DNA from 3 places in the Micromonospora sp. NBC_00389 genome. Region 3 is predicted to be linked to each of the others. Evidence: riboswitches for the same ligand, from Rfam matches in the RefSeq annotation. Region 3 holds a riboswitch; each other region holds the start of a gene.
The links. Region 3 has a riboswitch for cyclic di-AMP ahead of OG470_RS28980 (LysM peptidoglycan-binding domain-containing protein). Riboswitches for the same ligand answer to the same signal wherever they lie in the genome.
Positions count from the first base shown of each region.

Region 1: linked by a shared signal. The riboswitch ahead of OG470_RS36025 (coiled-coil domain-containing protein) and the one ahead of OG470_RS28980 (LysM peptidoglycan-binding domain-containing protein) in region 3 are both predicted to bind cyclic di-AMP.
Region 2: linked by a shared signal. The riboswitch ahead of OG470_RS17590 (C39 family peptidase) and the one ahead of OG470_RS28980 (LysM peptidoglycan-binding domain-containing protein) in region 3 are both predicted to bind cyclic di-AMP.

Region 1 covers NZ_CP107947.1:7,640,889-7,645,935, forward strand. Annotated here, with positions in the region: gene OG470_RS36015 (HelD family protein) at 1-1,477, shown strand, start outside; gene OG470_RS36020 (cation diffusion facilitator family transporter) at 1,584-2,501, shown strand; cyclic di-AMP (ydaO/yuaA leader) riboswitch at 2,645-2,776, shown strand; gene OG470_RS36025 (coiled-coil domain-containing protein) at 2,782-3,846, shown strand; gene OG470_RS36030 (hypothetical protein) at 3,965-4,540, shown strand; gene OG470_RS36035 (SRPBCC family protein) at 4,653-5,047, opposite strand, start outside.
Region 2 covers NZ_CP107947.1:3,701,560-3,706,606, reverse strand. Annotated here, with positions in the region: gene OG470_RS17605 (CDP-glycerol glycerophosphotransferase family protein) at 1-178, shown strand, start outside; gene OG470_RS17600 (alpha/beta fold hydrolase) at 183-929, opposite strand; gene OG470_RS17595 (hypothetical protein) at 1,078-2,121, shown strand; gene OG470_RS17590 (C39 family peptidase) at 2,192-3,037, opposite strand; cyclic di-AMP (ydaO/yuaA leader) riboswitch at 3,270-3,411, opposite strand; gene OG470_RS17585 (hypothetical protein) at 3,697-4,464, opposite strand; gene OG470_RS17580 (hypothetical protein) at 4,599-5,012, opposite strand.
Region 3 covers NZ_CP107947.1:6,099,654-6,104,700, reverse strand. Annotated here, with positions in the region: gene htpG (molecular chaperone HtpG) at 1-1,787, shown strand, start outside; cyclic di-AMP (ydaO/yuaA leader) riboswitch at 2,076-2,244, shown strand; gene OG470_RS28980 (LysM peptidoglycan-binding domain-containing protein) at 2,245-2,916, shown strand; gene OG470_RS28975 (hypothetical protein) at 3,001-3,354, opposite strand; gene dinB (DNA polymerase IV) at 3,464-4,651, opposite strand; gene OG470_RS28965 (GNAT family N-acetyltransferase) at 4,734-5,047, opposite strand, start outside.

The DNA.
Region 1 (5,047 bases), 1.5 Mb from region 3:
CCTGCACCGGGCCGCGTACCTGCTCTACTCCGACCGCAGCCGGTACGCCGGGGGCGGCATCCTGGTGGTCGGCCCGTCCTCGGTCTTCGTCGAGTACATCGCCTCGGTGCTGCCCTCGCTCGGTGAGGACACCGCGACCCTGCACTCGCTGGGCACCCTCTTCCCGGGGATGACCGCCACCCGCACCGACCCGCCCGAGGTGGCCTCGGTGAAGGGCTCGTTGCGGATGCGCCGGGTGCTGGAGCGGGCGGTCCGGGACGCGGTGCCGGGTGGTCCGGGCGAGCTGCGGCTGCTCTACCGGGGCGGACTGCTGCGGCTGGACCGGGCCGAGCTGGACGGGATCCGGGACCGCGTGCTGCACCGGGGCGCCCGACGCAACGAGGTACGCCGGGCCGGTTTCGACGGGGTCTTCGCCGCGCTCTGGGCGCAGGCCCGGCGGATGAACCTCCGACTGCCGGAGCAGCCGGCGTTCGAGGCGGAGATCGCCGAGCGGCCGGAGTTCCGGGAGTTCCTCAAGGCGTGGTGGCCGCGGCTGCACCCCCGGCACGTACTCGGCTGGCTGGCCCGGCCGGACCGGCTGCACCGGTACGCCGGCGGGATCCTCTCCACGGCGGAGATCCGGCTGCTCAGCGCCGCGTACCAGGGCCTGGACGACGCCGGGCTGACCATCGCCGACGTGGCGCTGCTGGACGAGTTGGACGCGTTGCTCGGCAAGCCGGCACAGCCGGCCCGGGCGCGGCGCGACCCGTTCCAGCTCGCTGGCGGGGTTCGCGAGCTGAGCACCTTCGCCGACCGGCAGCGGGCCGCCCGGGCGTCGGCCCGGGAGCGTCCGGCGGACTACCGGGAGTACGCGCACGTGGTGGTGGACGAGGCACAGGACGTCTCGCCGATGCAGTGGCGCATGATCGGCCGGCGCGGCCGGTTGGCCTCCTGGACCGTGGTGGGCGATCCGGCGCAGACCGCGTGGACCGGCGACCCGGAGGAGCTGGACCGGGCCCGTGACCACGCGTTGGGCCGGCGCAAGCGGCACGATTTCACGCTGACCACCAACTACCGCAACTCGTCGGAGATCTTCGCGGTGGCGGCGGCGGAGATCCGCCGGCTCTACCCCGACCTGCTGCTGCCGACAGCCGTCCGCTCCACCGGGGTCGATCCGGTCGAGCTGGTGGTGCCCCCCACCGCGCTGGAGACCGCGATCGTGGAGGCGGCCACCGGCCTGCTGGCCGAGGTCGAGGGCACGGTCGGGGTGATCACGCCGGTCCCCCGCCGCGACGAGGTCGCCGGTTGGCTCGGCGTGCTCGGCGCGCCGCGGCTGCAGGTGGTGACCAGCCTGGAGGCCAAGGGCATGGAGTACGACGGGGTGGTGCTGGTCGCCCCGAGCGAGATCCGGGCGGATCCGGGCGCGGGCGTGCGCACCCTCTACGTCGCGCTCTCCCGGGCCACTCAGCGGCTCACCACCATCGACCCGATCGGCTGACCTGCGGCGGTAGCCCTCACCGGGCGACCGCCGGCCTTACACTTGCATACATAGCGATGTGCGCATACATTTGACCAAATCCGGACCGACGGCGGAGGGTGGTTTCGTGGGCGCAGGTCATGACCACCACCATGCGTCGGTCGCCAACGCCGCGCACCAGCACCGGGGCCGACTCTGGACGGCGTTCGGGCTGCTCGCCGCCCTGATGGTGGTCGAAGCGGTGGCCGCCTTCCACACCGGCTCACTGGCCCTGCTCTCCGACGCCGGGCACATGTTCACCGACGTGCTCGGCATCGGGATGGCGCTCGCCGCGATCACCGCCACCCAGCGAACCACGGGCGACCCGCAGCGCACCTTCGGGCTCTACCGGCTCGAGGTGCTCGCCGCACTGGCCAACGCCGTCCTGCTCTCCGGCGTGGCGGTCTACGTGGTGATCGAGGCGATCGGCCGGTTCGGCGACCCGCACGAGGTGCTGGCCGGCCCGATGCTCGCGGTGGCCACGCTCGGCCTGCTCGCCAATCTGGCCGCCTTCGCCCTGCTCCGCTCGGGTGCCCGGGAGAGCATCAACCTCCAGGGCGCCTACCTGGAGGTGCTCGGCGACCTGCTCGGCTCGCTCGGCGTGATCGGCGCGGCGCTGCTCATCCAGGTCACGGACTGGTGGTGGGCCGACCCGCTCGTCGCGGTCGCCATCGGCGTGTTCATCCTGCCGCGCACCTGGCGGCTGGGGCGGGCCGCGGTCCGCATCCTGGTGCAGGCCGCCCCGGAACACCTCCAGGTGACCGCCGTGCACGACCGGCTGGCCGCGGTGCCCGGCGTGGTCGAGGTGCACGACCTGCACGTCTGGACGCTCACCTCGGGCATGGAGGTGGCCTCCGCACACCTGACGATGGCGCCCGACGCGGAGGTCGGCGCGGTGCTCACCGCGGCGCGTACCGCCCTGCACGAAGACTTCCGGATCGAGCACGCGACGTTGCAGATCGAGCCCGGCGCCGCCCCTGGGGCCTGCGGTTCGATCCGGTGGTAACGCCTTTTTCTGGAGCTTTCCTCAACTTCGCCCGAATTTACCGTGACGACGCACGCACCGTCCGTCACATCGGCTGCATCAGTCCCACCGGCCCCGGTAGGCTCGGTCCCGGCCTCCACCCAGCGGCGCCCTAACGGCGCCGGTGGCGGCCGCCGCCTAATCGCCCGAGCGGGCGAACCGGGGAACCATGTTCCTGGGGTGCATCCGCGTCAGCGGTAGGGATCTTCCGTCCCGAACCCGTCAGCTAACCCGGTCGGCGGCTGACGGAAGGACATGCGTAGTGGCACCAGCACGACCGCCCGCCGCCCGATTGGCGGCCCTGATCGTCGCGATGCTCGCCCTCGGCGTCGCACTCCCGGCCGGCGCCGCCTCGGCCGCTCCCCAGACCGCCCTGCGGGCCGCCGCGGCACCCGACGGCGACGAGGAGGGTGGCACCCCGGCGCTGCGGGCCCAACTGGAGGCGGCCAGCAAGGGCTACCTGGACGCGAAGCGCGCCCTGGACACCTCCGTCCAGCGGCAGCAGCAGCTCACCACCCAACTGAAGACCACCGAGACCGAGCTGACCGAACGCAGCGGCAAGGTCGGCGAGATCGCCGGGGTGGCCTACCGCACCGGCCGGCTCGGCACGATGTCGGCCTTGCTCAACAGCAACACCCCGGAGGGCTTCATGGACCGGGCCGCCGCGCTGGACGCGGTCGCCGCCAACGAGGACCGGGTGCTGCGCGAACTGCTCGCCACCAAGGACGAGGCCAACCGCACCCGGGTGGCCCTGGACGGCGAGATCCGCGAACAGCGCAAGCAGGTCACCGTGATGGCCAAGCGCAAGGACCAGGCCGAACGGGCCCTGAAAGTGGCCACCACCAAGCCCCAGACCACGGCCGACAGCGGCTCCAACCGGGGCACCTCCGCCGCCAACGCCCAGGCCGCGCCGCGCAACTCCGACGGCTCCTGGCCGTCCGAGTCGTGCAGCGTCAACGACCCCACCCCGGCCACCGGCTGCATCACCCCGCGCACCCTGCACGCGCTCAACCAGGCCAAGGCCGCCGGCTTCACCCGGTACGTGTCCTGCCACCGCTCCGGCGGCTCCGGTGAACACCCGAAGGGCCGGGCCTGCGACTTCGCCGCGCAGACGAACGGCTTCGGCGGGGACGCCACCGGCGGCGACAAGACGTACGGCAACAACCTGGCCGCCTACTTCATCCGCAACGCCGACCGGCTCGCCGTGCTGTACGTGATCTGGTACCGGCAGATCTGGCTGCCCAGCAGCGGGTGGAAGTCGTACAGCGGGGCGGGTGGCGACCCGTCCAGCGACCACACCAACCACGTACACCTGTCGGTGTACTGACCCGACCCGGCCGGCGCCCCGCTGAGCGGGGCGCCGGCCGGAGTACGTCAGCGGGCGTACCCCGGATGTCGCCGGCGGTCGGACGACCCCGGCCGGGTCCGGCGGCAGCATCGCTCGTATGCGTCGACTACCGCCCACCGCCCGCAAGGCGCTGCTCACCCTGCACCTGGTCACGTCGCTCGGCTGGCTCGGCACCGACCTGGTGCTGCTCACCCTCGGCGTCGCGGCGCTGCGCGGTGCCGACCCGGCCGTCGTCTACCCGGCCGCCGCGTTGGTCGGCACCGTGCTGTTCGCTCCGCTGAGCGTGCTGGTCTGGCTGGTCGGCGTGGCCAGCGCAGTGCTCACCCCGTGGGGCCTGCTGCGCTACCGCTGGGTCCTGACCAAGCTGGTGATCACCACGGTGATGGTCGGCCTGGTGCTGTTCCTGCTCACCCCGAACCTGCGGCACGCCGGTGCGCTGGGCGTCGCCCTGCCCGCCCGGGATCGCGCCGACCTGGTGATCGCACCCGCGGTGTCGACCAGCCTGATGATCATTGCGACGGTGCTCTCCACGTACAAGCCGTGGGGGCGACGACCGGTCGCGCGGCCCACCGCCGCCGGCCGGACCGGCCGTGATCGGCAGGGCGCCGGGCCCGGCGCACGGCCCACCATCGAAGGCCGGGCCGCCCATGATCGCGCTACAACCAGGATGTAGTGGCCTCCAAGCCGAAGCAGGCCACTACATCCAGGATCGAGCGCGATCATGGCGCGGGCGCGGGCGCGGGGCGCGGCGCGGGGCGCGGTGTGAGCGGGGGCGCGGGGTGGGGTCAGGTGGGGGGTGGGGGGTCGTCGGGGCGGTCCAGGGCCGCGCCGAGGCGGGTGGCCAGGGCCAGGTGGGCCGCGCGGGCCTGGCGGAACGCGTACCGAAACAACCGAGCTGGTGCGGTCAGGGTGATCTCGACATCGATCCGGACCAGGCCGTCCGGCTCGGCACGCAGCCGGGTGTGGTTGTGCACCGTGGTGGCCGGCCACTGGCGGGCCACCGTGACGATCTCGTCGTCCTCGCTGATCAGCACGTCCGCCTGGTAGGTGGTGCGAAAGTGCAGCGGGCCGGCCACCAGCCGGTCGCTGATCGCGTAGCTGGCCCGGGCACCGGGCCGTGGCGGCAGCCTGCGGACCCGGACGATCAGCGGGTGCAGCTCGCCCTGCCGGGTCAGGTCGC
Region 2 (5,047 bases), 2.4 Mb from region 3:
TGTGGACGATGTGCTGGCCGCCCTGCTGGACACCGACCCGCTGGCCGAGGCGCGCTGGGCGACCCGCCGCCGCTACCTGGGTGACTTCCCGGCCGAGTCGTACGCCGAGGCGTTCCTGACCGCCGCCCGCCACGAGTTGGAGCCGGCGAAGCCCCTGGCCACCGCCACCCCGGTGTAGCAGCTCAGCGGTACGCGTCCAGCAGCGCCAGCACCGCCGCCGGGTCCTCCACGTGCGCGTTGTGCCCGAGCCCCGGCAGCGTGACGACCGGTACGCCGAACTCCTTGAGCTGTGCGTCGGTGACCATCGGGTCGTGCTCGCCGCGGGCCAGCACCACCGGCACGTCGGTCGCGGCCAGCAGAGCGGCGAGGTGGGGCTCGCCGACGGCGAACGCGGTCGAGTCCATCGCCAGCCGCCACCGGCCGTCGACCTGGCGCAGCCCGGCGTCCACCACCGGATCATCCGACGGGATCAGGCCGGCGAGCCCCGAGACCCGCAGGTAGCGGCGGGCCGCCTCGGTGCGGCTGGCGAACCAGCTCACCGGGCGGGCGGCGAGTTCGGCGGAGCGGCTCAGCTCGTCGGGTGACCAGACCGCCTTGATGCCCAGCCCGACCACCGCGTCCACCGGCATCCCGGCGGCGCGGGCGGCCAGCGCGAGGCCCACCACCCCGCCCAGCGAGTGCCCGAGCACGACGATCCGGTCGTCGGCGGATAGGCCGTGGGCGATACGCTCGGCGAACCCCTCGAAGGAGTACGACGGCAGCGGGGCCGACCAACCGTGACCGGCCAGGTCCGGTGCCAGCCACCGCCCGGGCCAGTGCTGCTCCAGCAGTGGGGCCCAGGGCAGCCAGACGTCTCCGGTCGCCCCCATCCCGTGCAGCAGCAACAGGATCGGCCCGCGGCCTGTCCGGCCACCTGATTCATCCACCACGGCCGCAGTCTTCCACGGTTCGCCCCCGGGTACGAGAGTCGTCACCGCCGATGCGCGCGGGGACCGCGACCAGGGAAGATCCACTGTAGAGTTCGGCGCCTGGACGGGCCCAGCCACCCGTCGAGCCCACCGTGGAGAGGAGCCGACCGTGCGCAGGAGGCATCGATCAACACTGGTGGCGGCCCTGGCGGCCGTCGCGCTCGCCACCGCGCCCAGCGCTCCCGCGCTCGGCACATCGTCAACCAGCCCCACGCAGGGCGCCACCGCGGTCGCGGCGGCCGACCGGGTCCTGCGGGTCTACAACAACAACATCGAGAACCTGGTGGTGAACAACTCCGACGGGACGTGCACCCGGATCTCCGGGCCGGACCACCTGACCTCGATCCTGGTCGACGACGCCGGCCGCACCGGCACCAGTGGCGTGGTGGCACCCGACATCCTGATCGTGCAGCAGGTGCGCGGCACCGGCCAGGCCGAGGCGTACGCCGACCAACTGTCGGCCAAGTTCGGCCACCCGGCGGGCACCTACGGTGCGATCGTGGCGTGGAGTGACCCGGAGCCGTGGGGCAGCACGCACAAGTGCAGTTCGCAGTCGCTCGGCGACCTCAAAAAGAAGCAGACCAACGGGATCATCTGGAACACCCGGACGCTCAGCCTCGCCGCCGGTGACATCTCGAAGTACTGGAGCGCGGGCTGGCTCAAGCCCGGCACGGCCTACGCCAACGGCGCCGGGTGCACCCTGTACAAGCCGCCGAACAGCGACCCGGACAGCACCGACTACTACAAGTGGAAGCGGACCAGCGCCATCGCGGCCCGGTTCACCATCAAGGCCACCGGCACCAGCGTGTTCGCCGCGACGATGCACCTACCGCAGGAGAACCGGCAGAACGCGTGCGCTGGCGACGGCGACCGGGGCATCGCCAACAGCGGCATCCACCTCGGTGCCGACGCGACCAGCCTGCTGAACGCCTCCACGATCCGCATCGTGGGCATCGACGCGAACCGCACTGGCATCGCGCCCGGCACGCTGGGCGGGTACGGCATGACCGGCTACGGGTCGAAGGCCACCAGCGGCTCCAGCAAGATCGACTATCTCTTCGTGAAGGGCAGCGTGCAGCCGTCCGGCATCGACCACACGGTCAGCGGGACGAAGTCGAACCACCTCGCGCTGTACGGCTTCATCAGCTACTGATCGCACGGACAGAGACGCCGCGGGCGCCGGCCCCTTGTGGGGGACGGCGCCCGCGGCGGCTACGCCCGGGTCAGGCGGAGTAGCCCCGAGTGGCGATCCAGTTGGCCAGGTTGATCGTGGTGATCCAGTACGACGGGTCGGCCGCGTTGGCCGAGTCGGCGATCCGCACGGTCCGGCCGTTGTCCTTGTAACCCACCACGGCGATGTAGTGGCCGCCGCCGTAGGAGTGCCAGCCGCCATCGGTGTCGGTGGCGTCGCCGGCGACGTTGGCCACCACGCCGCGGCCGTCGGTGATCGCCTTGACCACGTCGGCCTGGAGCTGGTCCATCTGGGCCGGGCTGGGCGTGCCGGCGAACATTCGGGTCCGGTACGGGGAGCCCTTCACCTCGGCGTTGAGCACCCGAGTGGTGTCCAGGGCCGAGTTGGTGCCCATCTCGGTGGTGCCCAGCTCGGCGCCCAGCTCACCCTGGGTGCGGTCGATGCCGGCGGCGCTGAGGGCGTTGCGGGTGGCAGCCGGGCCACAGTTGTAGTACGTGTTCTGCACCTGGTAGTCGTAGTCGAGCACCTTGGTCGCGGGCGGCTTCGGCTTACTGGTCAGGTCCGGGTTGCTGCTGGCCTTGGCGGCGGGCGACGCGGCCTTGGTGGCCGGCGCGGGGGCAGCGGTGGTCGGCGCGGTGCTGGCCGAGGGGGACGCGGCACGCGCCTCGCCACGGGAGGCAACGGAGTCGCTGCGCATCTCGGCGACCGTGGTCGCGGTGTGCTGGCTGGCCGGGGCGTCGTCGGCGCCGGCGAACAGAGCACCGGTGGTGGTCGCGATCACGAGGGCCGCAGCGGAGGCGGTGACGATCTGGTACGGACGCTCGGTGGTGAGGCGGCGGAGCTGACGCTTCAGGGTGTGCTTCACGGGGTCCTCCACGGATCAGGGGGAGAGCGGCACACCGGGGCCGGACCGATATCCGGGCAGGCGCCAGCGCGCGGACCGTGGTCCGCGGATGATGAACCGCTCAGGGGAATGCCCGGCGCGGCCGGGCGGAAGAGGCGGTGACCCGGGGGTCAGCTCACCGTCACTGGACGGATGAGCGGGGGTACCGCGGCGCCGTGGAGGCGGGGGAACAATCGAGGGGTCGAGAGTTGCTGCACGACGATGGAACTCCTTCCGACACCGCCTACCGGGTTAGCTGACGGATTCGGGCGGGAAGATCGCCCTACCGCGGGCCGTGGCTCGCGGATTCACCCCGGACTTACTGGTGGGTCCCCGGTTCGTTGATCACGATTAAGCGGGTCAGCGCGGCGTCGCCTCTTGCGATCGGTTACCGCACCGGACGGGACGACACTACTGGCCGCTCCGCACCCTGCCAAGTCAGGTTCACCTGCGTAAACCTGAACTGTCGCAGCAATTTCTGCGCGTATTGCCGCTGACGCGACTCGATGGGACAACCGGTTACGGCGGCGCCTGCGGGCGACAACCGGACAGGCCGTCGGCAATGGCCTCGAATTCGTGGGAACAATGCTGCCGATCGAGCCGTCCGCCCGATTTCGAGTGAGTGTGACCGGGCTCACGGCCTAATTGACGACTCAGCCAACCCGGGCCGGCCGCCAGCGCGTCGCGGCCGCCGGACGGAGCACTGCGGTCATCGTCCGACGCGCCGGCAGCGGGTTCGGACGCAGCCGGGCCGCCGCCGCGTAAGCCTCCTCGGTGAGGGCCCGGGCCGAGGAGGCCGCAAGCTCCGCGTCTCGCCAGGCCGACCGTTCCCGCCCGGCGGCGGCCCGGTAGTCGGCGAGCCTCGCGTCCCGGACCGCCCGGTTGAGCAGCACCTCCTGCTCAACCGGGTGCCGGCGGGGGTCCCAGCCGTGCCGCTGCCCGAACACGTCAGCGAGCTGCCGCATGGACAGGTCGCCGCGCCAGTACGCCGCCATCGCCGCGCGATGCAGATAGCGCTCCCGGGCGGCGTACTCGGCGGGGGTACGCGGGGTACGAGGGGTGGGCAGTGCCGCGGCGCCGGCGAACCGACGGGCGGCGGTGTCCGCCTCGTCGTACCCGGCCCACGCACGTTCCACCTGCTCCTGAGCGGCCAGCCAGTCCGCGCGTCGGCGGCGGGCGGTCTGCGCCGCGCCGGCCGCCGCGACGGCCACCTCCTCGGCGTACCGGCGCAGGTCGGCGGCCTCGGCTGCGGCCACCTCCCGGGCGGTGGGCGCCGGAGTCGGGTCGACCGCCGGCCGGTCCCGCTCCGGGCGGGCGACCAGCACGGCGAGCACGGTCAGCACCAGCAGGAACAGGGCCGACCAGATGGCGACGGCCTGCGGCACCTCGGTCAGGAACTGGTAGAAGACGACGGTCTCCATGGTGGGCACCTCGGGGAGAGAGCGATGCGATGGGGATCCGCACGGGCCACCCAGGCTGCGGCGGGGCCACGGGTCCGGCGGGTGTGAAGCTGATGAGTCGACAGGCGCGGCGGCGGGACGCTCGTCCCGGTGGCTCAGCGCCCGGGTGGGGCCCGGGGCGCGCGGCTGGCCGGGCCATCCGCGCGAGGTAGCCGGTCGGCGCCGGCCGCGAGCACCGGGGCCGCGTCGGCGGGGACAGCGGCCTCGCCACCGAGGGGCGCTGCCTGCCCGTCGCTCGACCGCGTCGGGCTGGGCTGCTCAGCAGCCTCCTCGGCGGCGATCGGCGGCATGTGCACGGTGCCATCCATCGGGGCGGGCCGGCCCGACGGCGCGACCGACCCGGGGCTGAACGCCGACAGCCCGGATGCCGGCGCCGACAGCCCGGAGGCCGAGGCGGGCGACGTGCCGGCGCCGAGCGCGAGGGCGGCGACAACGGCGAGGCTGGTCAGCACACGTGTCGCCCAGCGCGCCACCCACCACAGCGGACAGGTGAGCGCGACCGAAAGCACGTCCCCACGCTACCGTCGTGGCCGACCAGGCGCAT
Region 3 (5,047 bases):
TGGACAAGCTGCGGCTGACGACGATGGTCGACAAGGACCTCACCGCCGACACCGACGACCTGCACGTGGCAATCGAGGTCGACCGGGACGCCCGCACCCTGACGGTGCGCGACAACGGCATCGGGATGACCCGCGACGAGGTGGTCGGGCTGATCGGCACGATCGCCAAGTCCGGCACCGCCGAGCTGCTGCGCCAGCTGCGCGAGTCCGCCGACGCCCGCGCCTCGCAGGACCTGATCGGCCAGTTCGGCGTCGGCTTCTACGCCGCGTTCATGGTCGCCGACAGGGTCACCCTGCTGACCCGCAAGGCCGGCGAGACCGGCGGCACCCGGTGGGAGTCCGCCGGCGAGGGCACGTACTCGATCGAGACGGTCGACGAGGCGCCGCAGGGCACCACGGTGACGCTGCACCTCAAGCCGGCCGACACCGAGGACAACCTGCACGACTACACCGCCGAGTGGACCATCCGGGAGATCGTGAAGCGGTACTCCGACTTCATCGCGTGGCCGATCCGGATGAGTGTCGAGCGGCCCGGCGCCGACGGCGCGGACGCCACCAGCGAGGTGCAGACCCTCAACTCGATGAAGGCGCTCTGGGCGCGGTCCCGCGACGAGGTCGACGCTGCCGAGTACCACGAGTTCTACAAGCACGTCAGCCACGACTGGGCCGACCCGCTCGAGGTCGTGCACATGAAGGGCGAGGGCACCTTCGAGTACGAGGCGCTGCTGTTCCTGCCCAGCCACGCCCCGCTGGACCTGTTCGCCCCGCAGGGCCGCCGCGGTGTCCAGCTCTACGTCAAGCGCGTGTTCATCATGGACGACTGCGAGGCGCTGGTCCCCACCTACCTGCGCTTCGTCAAGGGTGTGGTCGACGCGCACGACCTGTCGCTGAACATCTCCCGGGAGATCCTCCAGCAGGACCGGCAGATCCAGATCGTCCGCCGCCGGCTGGTCCGCAAGGTCCTCGCCACCGTCCGGGACCTCAAGGTCAACCACCCCGAGCGCTACCGCACCTTCTGGACCGAGTTCGGCGCGGTGGTCAAGGAAGGGCTGATCGACGACACCGACAACCGCGACACCCTGCTGGAGATCCTGTCGGTGGCCTCCACTCACGACCCGGCCGAGCCCACCGACCTGGCCGGCTACGTCGCACGGATGAAGGACGGCCAGAACGACATCTGGTACGCCACCGGCGACTCCCGGGCCACCATCGAGAACTCCCCGCACCTGGAGGCGTTCCGGGCCAAGGGCCACGAGGTGCTGCTGCTCACCGACCAGGTCGACGAGGTGTGGGTCGAGCGGGTCGGCGAGTACGACGGCCGCCCGCTGCGCTCGATCGCCAAGGGCGAGGTCGACCTGGACACCGACGAGGAGAAGCAGCAGGCCGAGGCCGAGCGTGAGCAGCAGCGACAGGAGTTCGCCGCACTGCTCGACTGGCTGGGCACCACGCTGGCCGAGAGCGTCCGGGAGGTCCGCCTGTCGTCCCGGCTGACCACCTCACCGGCCTGCGTCGTCGGCGACGCGCACGATCTCACCCCGACCCTGGAGAAGATGTACCGGGCCATGGGACACGAGATCCCGTCCACGAAGCGGATCTTGGAGATCAATCCCGGTCACGCCCTGGTCGCTGGGCTGCGCAAGGCGCACGAGCAGGGCGGCGACTCCGCTGCTCTCACCGAGACCGCCGAGTTGCTGTACGGCCTGGCGGTGCTCGCCGAGGGCGGCGAGCTGGCCGACCCGGCCCGGTTCACCCGGGCGCTCGCCGACCGGCTGGCCCGCACCCTCTGACCGGTTGACCCGTCCGGCCGGCGGGCCGCCCGATCAACGGGCTCCGCCGGCCGGGCCGCACGGTGGCCCGCTACCCGCGCTCCCAGCGGGCGAACACTCCCGCGCTCCGCCACGTCGCCTGAGACAACGACCTGGTCGGAAACGGTCCATGATGGTCACTGCACAGTCTCCGGTCGCCCGCAACCGCTGCGTGGACCGCCCCGCGTGCCCCGGTGAAGAAGTTCACAGGGGGTGGGCGATCGTCACCGACGGTGCCTAACGTCGGTCAGGTTCGCCGATGCGGACACCGCCACCGGTACGCCAAATCCTGCCGCCGGTCGGCCGGCCAGTCATCCAGGCAGGAGCGGGGGACCCAGGTTCCTCGGTGCACGTCACCTCGGGGTGAAGCCGCCACCGCGCGGCCGGGCTCCTCGGCCCGAACCCGACAGCTCACCTCGTCGGCGTGGAGGAAGCTCACATGACATCTGAATACACGCCCCGTCACCGACGGGTCACCACCCGCCGCGTCGCCGTCGGCACGCTGGCCGTCGGCGCGGTCACCGGGGCCGTCGCCCTCTTCGGGCCGGCAGCCCCGGCCCAGGCCGCGGTCAACTGGGACGCGATCGCCCAGTGCGAGTCCAGCGGCAACTGGCACATCAACACCGGCAACGGCTACTACGGCGGGTTGCAGTTCTCGCAGAGCACCTGGGCCGGTTACGGCGGCAAGAAGTACGCCGCCCGCGCCGACCTGGCCAGCCGTGGTGAGCAGATCGCCGTCGCCGAGAAGGTGCTCGACGGGCAGGGCATCGGTGCCTGGCCGACCTGCGGCAAGAAGGGCGGCTCGTCGGGCGGCTCCGCCACGAAGTCGACCGGGAAGTCGTCGACGAAGTCCACCGGCAAGTCGTCGACGAAGACCACCAAGCCGCAGGAGCGGTCGTCGCGCGGCGAGCAGCCGGCGACCCGCAACCACCAGCGCACCGCGCCGACGACGGGCGGCGAGACGTACCTGGTCAAGCCGGGCGACACGCTGTCGGAGATCGCCCAGACCCACCGGGTGGCCGGCGGCTGGCAGGCCCTGTACGAGGGCAACCGACAGCTGATCGGCGCCGACGCGGGTCTGATCTTCCCGGGTCAACGGCTCAGCCTCTGACGCACGAGCCTGCGGGCGCTCGACCGGAGTTCGGTTGAGCGCCCGCAGGCGTGTGTCGAGGAGGGGCGCCCCGGCAGGTGGTCGTCAGGCGGCCGAGGCGGACGCCCCTGGACGCGAGCCGGCCGACCAGGCGCGGCGCGGGGCCGGAGCGTCCGTCGCCGACCAGTCAGCGTCTGCGGTGCCATCCTCGCCCCGCTCGGCAGAGGCTGTGGCCGGTGCGTCTGTCGCACCACGGGACAGCTGGAGCGACTGTTCAGCGTTCCTGCGAGCGGCGCACGGCCACGGCTGGCCGGCGCAGAGCAGGTTGCCGCAGGCGCCGTCCTCGTCCGGCTCGTGTGCGCTGAGCACGTCGACCGCGAGCTGCCAGAGCAGCGGGTCGGTCACGTCGCCGGGACGCTGCTCGTGGCGGCTCGGACGGTTGCTGGTGTCGTCGGGCATGGTGGTCCCCCCTGTCAGGCTGTTCCTCTCAAGAGTCACCCCATCAGCCGGCCGCTAAACCGCCGACCTGCTGCGATGTGTCTCTGATCGCAGGCCGACCGCCCTTCGGTCAGTCCGGCAGCAGGGGCATCTCGACGCCCGGCTCCCGGCCGAGCAGCACCGCTCGGGTCAGCGCCGTCGACCCGAACCGGTCGCGGACAGCGTCCACCGCAGCGTCCAACTCCGCCCCCGGGTCGCGGTGGAACGGCAGCTCGGGCTGGACCGGGTTGTCGTCCAGGTTGCCCACCGAGACGCCGATCAGTGTGACGCCCCGCCGGTCGATCTCGGGCAGTGCGGCTCGCAGCAGCGCCCGCGCGGCGGCGAGCAGCGGGGTGGTGTCCGCCGTCGCCTTGCCTACGGTGTGCGAACGGGTGGCCCGCGTGTAGTCGCCGAAGCGCAGCCGCAGCACCACCGTGCGCCCGGACCGTCCGGCCGCCCGCATTCGCCGGGTGACCCGGTCGACCAGGCCGGCCAGGATGGCGTCCAGCTCTGCCGGCGCGTGCGGCGTACGGCTCAGCGCGTGCTGCGCGCCCATCGAGCCGCGCCGACGGCCGACCTGGACCGCCCGGGGGTCGCGGTTGTGCGCGAGGGCGTGCAGGTGTCGACCGGCACCGGCGCCGAGCAGTGACACCAGCGCCGCCTCGCCGAGCCGGGCCACCTCCCCGACGGTACGGATCCGTCGTTCCCGCAGCTTCGCGGCGGTGATCGGGCCGACGCCCCAGAGCCGTTCCACCGGCAGCGGGTGCAGGAACGCCAGCTCGGCGTCGGGCGCGACGACCAGCAGCCCGTCCGGCTTCGCCACCCCGCTGGCCACCTTCGCCAGGAACTTCGTCCGGGCCACGCCCACCGTGATCGGCAGGTGGATCCGCTCGCGGACCTCCCGGCGCAGCCGCTCGGCGATGTCGGCCGGCGGCCCGGCCAGCCGGCGCAGGCCGCCGACGTCCAGGAACGCCTCGTCGATGGAGAGCCCCTCGACCAGTGGGGTGGTCTCTCGGAAGATCTCGAACACGGCCCGGCTGGCCGCCGTGTACGCCGACATCCGGGGCGGCACCACGATCGCGTCCGGGCACAGCCGGCGCGCCTGCTGGCCGCCCATCGCGCTGCGTACGCCTCGCGCCTTCGCCTCGTAGCTGGCGGCGAGCACCACGCCGCCACCGACGATCACCGGCCGCCCCCGCAGGCGCGGGTCGTCGCGCTGCTCGACCGACGCGTAGAAGGCGTCCAGGTCGGCGTGCAGGATGCTGGCCCCGGACGACACGTACATATGTTCGCATGGCGCGGATGATCACCACAGTGAGCTGGGCGAACGCGACGGCGCGGCCAGGCGGTGTCGCGGTGCCCTAACGCTCCGGCGTCGCGTCGCGTGACAACGTGTAGTGGTGCATCGACACCGCGCTGCCGTCGGGGGCGGTCCACGATGCCGTGCTGGTGCCGGTGCGCCGCCACCCGGTGCGCTCGTAGAGGGCGGCGGCCGCCGCGTCGCCGTCGGCCACCTCGAGCACCAGGTCCGTCCCGCGCTCGCCCGCCCACTGCCGGGTCCGGGCCAGCAGTGCGCTGCCGAGCGCCCGACCTCGGGCGGCCGGCAGCACGAAGAGGCGAGCCACCTCGGCCGTCGGCCGAGCGAGCGGCACGTCCGCCCGGTCGGGCATCCGCT